Regions from separate parts of the Mesocryomonas fontinalis genome, predicted to be linked through region 2. Evidence: predicted binding sites of a transcription regulator. Region 2 holds the regulator's gene; each other region holds the start of a gene.
What was found. The regulator LexA, encoded in region 2, represses DNA repair genes until DNA is damaged. The targets are predictions, from matches to a motif close to TGTTCNNNNTGTGTTCNG.
Positions count from the first base shown of each region.

Region 1 (2,268 bases), 230 kb from region 2:
ATGGCGGACGCCGTGATCATCACGTCGTCGGCGGTGATCACCGAGGCCCGCTTGTTGCCGGACACCTCGGCAAACGCCTTGAGGCCGCGCAGCAGCACCGCGCGCAGGCCCGCCTCGTGCGCGCCGCCCTCGGGCGTCGGGATGGTGTTGCAGTAGGAGCGAACGAAGCCGTCGCCGCCGGTCCAGCTCACCGCCCACTCGACGGCCCCGTGACCGGAAAGCTTTGCGGTCCGCCCGGCAAAGCTCTGCGAGGTGATCCGTTGCTCGTCGCCGAGCGAGCCCTCGAGATAGTCCTTCAGGCCGCCGGGAAAGTGGAAGGTGGCGCGGGCTGGCGTCTTGCCGTCTGCCGGCAGCAGCGACGGGTCGCACGACCAGCGGATCTCGACGCCACCGAAGAGATAAGCCTTCGAGCGCGCCATCGCGAACAGGCGGGCCGGATCGAACGCCGCCTTGGCGCCGAAGATCTGCGTGTCCGGCAGGAAGCGAACCTTGGTGCCGCGACGGTTCTGGACCTCGCCGACCTCTTCGAGCTCGGTCACAGCGACGCCGCGCTCGTAGATCTGGCGGTAAAGCTTGCGGTTGCGGGCGACCTCCACCTCCAGCCGCGACGACAGCGCGTTGACCACGGAGACGCCGACGCCATGCAGGCCGCCGGAGGTCTCGTAGACCTTGGAGTCGAACTTTCCGCCGGCATGCAGCGTCGTCATGATGACTTCGAGCGCCGAGCGGTTCTTGTATTTCGGGTGCGGATCGACCGGGATGCCGCGGCCATTGTCGGAGACGGCCAGCATGCCGTCGGCCTCCAGCGCCACCTCGATGAAATTCGCATGACCGGCGACGGCCTCGTCCATCGAGTTGTCGATCACCTCGGCGAAGAGGTGGTGCATCGCCTTCTCGTCGGTACCGCCGATGTACATGCCGGGGCGGCGCCGGACCGGCTCCAGCCCTTCGAGCACCTCGATGTCGGCAGCGGTGTAGTTCGATCCCGACGTATCGACGGCGTCCGCGAAGGCCGCGCGCAGCGGGTCGACCGGCTTCTGCCGTGGTGCTGCCTTCGGCGCGCGGACCTTGGCGGCGGCGGCGCCGGAAAAGAGATCGTCGCTCATGAGGACCTGGAAGCCGCCTTGCGACGGACGTCGGGGGCGAAGGGGAATGCCATCCTCTGGAGCTACACTTTCACGAAATGTTCTTCAAGGCGGAGTGACCGACAAACGCCGAAAGAGCAGGGTTAACCAACAGGTTTTCGCCCTTGCGTGACTTGCAAAACACGCTGAACACGGCAAGGAGGTTCGCATGTCCGGACACGCCATCAGACGCTTCCTTCTCGCCGGCTTGCTCGGCGGCCTCCTCGCCAGCGCCGCCGCAGCAGGCCCTCCGCCACTGGCGCCGTTCAAGGACGCGCTGTTCGCCTATCCGCCGCTCACCGCGATCCTCGACGGGGGTGCCGAGATCGACGTCGACTATTCCGAGAAGCGCGACATCGACCAGCGTGACGAGATCCCGGAGCGGCGGGTAAAGTCCGCCTATGTCGATCTCGCGCCGCTGCGGAGCCAGGCGGAGAGCGTGGTGCAGACGCCAGCCGGCCCGCTGAAGATCGTCACCGTCGGCGAGACCAAGGCACCGACGACGATCGTTCTGTTCATCCACGGACGCAATGGGGACCGGCGTCTGGGGATGAACGACCGCAGCTTCGGCGGCAACTTCAACCGGCTGAAGAACCTGATGCAGCGGTCCGGCGGTGAATACGTCACCGCCGATGCCGGCAGTTTCTCCACGACAGATGCGGCGCGGATCGACGCACTGGTCGAGGGATTCGGCCTCGATCATCCGACGGCGACGATCGTCCTAGCCTGCGCCTCGATGGGCGCCGAGTTCTGCTGGGATCTTGCCGGCGACCCCGCCGTCATCGGCGTCGTCGACGGCCTCGTAATGCTCAGCGCCAACACGCCACCCGCCAAACTTGCCGCCATGCGCAAGGCCGCCGGCGCCCGGCGGGTGCCGCTGGTGCTGGCGCACGGGACCCGCGACAAGGTGTTCGCTTGGGATAGCGCCAAGGCGGTCTACACCTCGCTGCATGAGGAAAACTATCCCGTCCGTTTCGTGTCCTTCGACAGCGGCAACCACGGCACGCCGCTGCGCATGCTGGACTGGCGCGACACGCTGAACTGGCTGTTCCAGCGGATGGGCTAACGGTCGGTTGCCCGATGCCGTTTTGCATTATTGACGCATTGGGACGAAAGCCCTGCCGCCAATCCTCGCCCCTCCGGG
Region 1 is NZ_JBUZWG020000002.1:325,167-327,434, reverse strand. It holds gene parE (DNA topoisomerase IV subunit B) at 1-1,106, opposite strand, end outside; gene ACZL02_RS06635 (alpha/beta hydrolase) at 1,294-2,190, shown strand.
Region 1: a site for LexA is predicted at 1,174-1,191, ahead of parE (DNA topoisomerase IV subunit B). Genes of this name have one in related genera too.

Region 2 (2,268 bases):
GGGCGAAGAAGGCGGCTTTGGCGTGGCGGCAGGGGCGCTGCCCGCGCCAGATACCGAGGGGGGCGATTGGCGTCTTCTCCCCTCGGGGGAGAAGGTCGCGGCAGCGGGATGAGGGGCGGCACCGGCGGAGGGCGCAGAGGATGCTGCCGCGGGCGGGCGTTCGCGCTCCCCTTATCGGCCTGCCGGCCACTTCTCCCCGGAGGGGCGAAGAAGGCGGCTTTGGCGTGGCGGCAGGGACGCTGCCGGCGCTCGATACTGAGAGGGGCGGTTGGCTTCTTCTCCCCTGCGGAGAGAAGGTCGCGGCAGCGGGATGAGGGGGCGGCGGCGGAGGAGGGCGCGGTGGATGTTGCGATGGGCGGGCGTTCGCGGCCCCCTCATCGGCCTGCCGGCCACTTCTCCCCGGAGGGGCGAAGGAGGCGGCTTTCGCGTCGCGGCAGGAGCGCTGCTGGCGCTTGATACTGTGGGGGCGATTGGCGCCTTCTCCCCTGCGGGGAGAAGGTCGCGGCAGCGGGATGAGGGGGCGGCACAGGCGGAGGGCGTGGTGGATGCTGCCATGGGCGGGCGTTCGCGCCCCCCTCATCGGCCTGCCGGCCACTTCTCCCCGGAGGGGCGAAGGAGGCGGCTTTGGCGTGGCGGCTTGCGCGCTGCCAGCGCTCGATACTGAGAGGGGCGGTTGGCGTCTTCTCCCCTGCGGGGAGAAGGTCGCGGCAGCGGGATGAGGGGGCGGCGCGGGGATTGCGGGCGGGTGCCCTGCAACGCGGCTGGAGAGCCTGCGCCGGCCTTGTCAGTACTTGCGGATCAGGCCGACGAGCTTGCCCTGGACCTTGATGCGATCGGAGCCGAAGCTGCGGGTCTCGTAGGCGGGGTTGGCGGCCTCGAGCGAGATGGTGTCGCCGCGGCGGCGGAAGCGCTTGAGGGTTGCCTCCTCGTCGTCGACCAGCGCCACGACGATCTCGCCGCCTTGCGCGGTATCGCCCCGGCGGATGACGACGGTGTCGCCGTCGAGGATGCCGGCCTCGATCATCGAATCGCCCTTCACCTCCAGCGCGTAATGCTCGCCGCCGCCGAGCATGTCCGGCGGCACGAAGATCTGGCTGCCGCTCTGCTGGATCGCCGAGATCGGCACACCGGCGGCGATGCGGCCCATCAGCGGGATTCCGACCGGTTCGCTGTCGTTGGCGGCCGGGCGAATGCGCTTGGGCAAGGGGTCGACGGACGTCTCGGAGCTGGGCTCGCGGCGGGCCGTGGCCGGCTCGGCGTCGACGCTCTTCGCCTTGGCCGGCGCGACCGAATCCGGCAGCTTCAGGACTTCCAGCGCCCTGGCCCGGTTTGGCAGCCGGCGGATGAAACCGCGCTCTTCCAGCGCCGTGATCAGCCGGTGGATGCCGGATTTCGAGCGCAGATCCAGCGCATCCTTCATCTCGTCGAAGGACGGCGGCACGCCCAATTCCTGCAATCTCCCATGGATGAACATCAGGAGATCGTGCTGCTTGCGCGTCAGCATTTCCGGCGATCCTTGTTAAAACAAAACCTGAACAAAGCTATCTGTTCTAGTTGTGTTCTGCAAGGGCCGGAAGCTTAGTCGAGCGCGATGTAGCGGCAGGAATCGCCGGATTTGGCCGGCGGCGCATGGGGTTCGCGCAGGAGCAGCACATCGGCGCGGGCATAGACCGACAGCAGCGACGAATCCTGGCGCCCGAAAGGCGTGACGATCGGCACCACCGCCTGCGATTCGCCGAGCGTCGCCCGGATGAAGTCGGCGCGCTGGTCGTTCGCCGGCATGTCGGTGCCGAGGATCGCCTCGCGGTAGAGCGGGCTCGCCGGGGCGCCGCTGAGGGCGTGGACCAGCGGCTTCAGGAACAGCGTGGCGGCAACCATCGAGGAGGCGGGGTTGCCGGGGAGGCCGATCAGCCGGGTGCGGCCGATGCGGCCGGCCATCAGCGGCTTGCCCGGCCGCATCGCGACCTTCCAGAAGTCGAGCGCGACGCCGCGGGCGGCGAACACCTTGCCGACGAGGTCGTGGTCGCCGACCGAGGCGCCGCCGATAGTGACGAAGATGTCGACGGCGTCCGTCACGGCGCGGTCGAGCAAGCCGCCGATGACGGCCTCGTCGTCTGGCGTAATGCCGTAGTCGAGCGCCTCGCCGCCGGCGGCCTCGACCATGGCGGCGACCCCGAAAGTGTTGGAGGCGACGATCTGCGAGGGCCCGACCGGCTCGCCGGGCATGACCAGCTCGTCGCCGGTGGCAAGGATCGCCACGCGCGGACG
Region 2 is NZ_JBUZWG020000002.1:92,175-94,442, forward strand. It holds gene lexA (transcriptional repressor LexA) at 785-1,504, opposite strand; gene ACZL02_RS05610 (molybdopterin molybdotransferase MoeA) at 1,579-2,268, opposite strand, start outside.

Region 3 (2,268 bases), on a different contig from region 2:
AGACCGAGATGACCGAGAGAGATTTCCTGCCGCTGTCGATCGCCGTGCTGACGGTTTCCGATACCCGCAGCCTTGCCGACGACAAGTCCGGCGCGACGCTCGCCGACCGGCTGACGGCCGCCGGACACCTTCTGGCGGACCGGAAGATCGTGCCGGATGACGTCGACGCCATCCGCGAGACGGTTCTCGCCTGGTCGAGGGACCCCGCCATCGACGTCGTCATCACCACCGGCGGTACCGGCTTCACCGGCCGCGACGTGACGCCGGAGGCGCTGGAGCCGATCTTCGAGAAGCGGATGGACGGGTTTTCGGCGATCTTCCACCGAGTCTCGTTCGAGAAGATCGGGGTTTCGACGATCCAGTCGCGGGCAACCGGTGGCGTCGTCAACGCGACCTTCGTCTTCGTGCTGCCGGGCTCGCCCGGTGCCTGCCGCGATGGCTGGGACCTGATCCTCGCCGCCCAGCTCGACTACCGGCACAAGCCCTGCAACTTCGTCGAGATCATGCCGCGCCTCGATGAGCACCTGCGCCGTGGCGCCGGCGGAGCCGCCGCTTCGTAGACCAGCGACGCGCCTTGCGGTTGGCTCAGCCATCGAGCAAAGATGATCGAGGTTTCGACACAGAGCCGCGAGTGCTGCTTCGACCGATCGAGGCTTTCCGGGGACGGAAGGCTTAGGAGTTGCGCGCGCGCTGTCGCGGCCGGATCGTCGCCTCCAGCGCCGATGTGGCGAGGCCCTGGCCGATATCTTCCAGCGTCGTGCTGCGGCTTGCGGGCCCGCGGGCTTGCGTCTTCGTCAGGAGGAGGCCCTCGACCAGCGCCGTGCGGCGGCCGGTGAAGCGGGCGAGAAAACTCTGGCGATCGCGCGGGGCGCGGGAGAAGCGGGCGGCACGCGGGGTCTTCGCCTGCAGCTCGACCTCGCCGATATGGGTGTTGACCGAGTCGATCCAGTCGAGCGACAGCCGGGAACCGGTCTCCAGCAGCAGCAGCCAGTCGCCCTTCGCCGCGCCGATAATGACCGGCAATGTCTCGCCCGAGACGATGCGGCAGCCCGCGTGGTCGGCGACCTTCCGCGTCGCGTCGTCGAGCCCGCGGTCGATCACCACCACCTCGCGCACGAGCCCCTCGACCGCCCCCGCGACGAGAGTGGAGAGCGTGAGGGCGAGCCCGTTTGGGTCTTCTGCGGCGTCGATGAGCACGGTGAGCATGTCACCGCTCTTAGCCGATCCGTTGCGCCCTCGCCAGCCTCGGTACATTTTGTTCTTGTAATGTTCTCATTGGAGTCTTAGGTTTTAGGTCACAGCGGAACGAACGCTCGGAAGGGTACCATGCAGGACGTCATCACCGCCGACCGCGCTGCCTTCGCCTCGCCCAACGGCGTCGACATCGCCAACCACATCATCGCCGAATCTGGGCTCCGCGTCGGCTTCGAGCGGCGGCGGGGTCGCGGCGCCGGGGTCAATCCGACCGGGCGCTTCGAGCCCTTCGCCCGCAGCGCCTACGACGACGGCTGGAACTCGCTGGAGGAACTGCCGGCGTTCAAGACCGACGTGCAGGTGGAAAAGCCGAAGACCATCATCACCCGCAACTCCTCGCCCGACATCTCGTTCGACCGCTCGATCAACCCCTATCGGGGGTGCGAGCACGGCTGCGTCTACTGTTTCGCCCGGCCGACGCACGCCTATATGGGCATGTCCCCGGGTCTGGATTTCGAGTCCAAGCTCTTTGCCAAGCCGAACGCCGCCGATTTGCTGGAGCGCGAACTGGCCAAGCCCGGCTATGAGCCCCGCTCGATCGCCATCGGCACGAACACCGATCCTTACCAGCCGATCGAGAAAAGCTGGAAGATCATGCGCGAGGTGCTGGAGGTGCTGGAGGCGGCGAACCATCCGGTCGGCATCGTCACCAAGTCGTCGCTGGTCACCCGCGACATCGACATCCTCTCCCGCATGGCCGCCAAGGGCCTCGCCCGGGTGGCGCTGTCGATCACCACGCTCGACCGCACGCTGGCGCGGGCCATGGAGCCGCGGGCGGCAACGCCGGCGAAGCGGCTGGAGGCGGTGAAGGCGCTGAGCGAGGCGGGCATCCCGACCATGGTGATGACGGCGCCGATCATTCCGGGCCTTACCGACCACGAGATCGAGCGCTTGCTTGATGCTGCCGTCACCGCCGGGGCGAAGCACGTCGGCTACGTCCTCCTGCGCCTGCCGCTGGAGGTCAGCCCAATCTTTAAGGACTGGCTGCTGACGCACTATCCCGACCGCTACCGG
Region 3 is NZ_JBUZWG020000001.1:67,404-69,671, forward strand. It holds gene ACZL02_RS00310 (4-(cytidine 5'-diphospho)-2-C-methyl-D-erythritol kinase) at 1-12, shown strand, start outside; gene moaB (molybdenum cofactor biosynthesis protein B) at 9-560, shown strand; gene ACZL02_RS00320 (glycosyltransferase family protein) at 673-1,206, opposite strand; gene ACZL02_RS00325 (PA0069 family radical SAM protein) at 1,327-2,268, shown strand, end outside.
Region 3: a site for LexA is predicted at 1,257-1,274, ahead of ACZL02_RS00325 (PA0069 family radical SAM protein). Genes of this name have one in related genera too.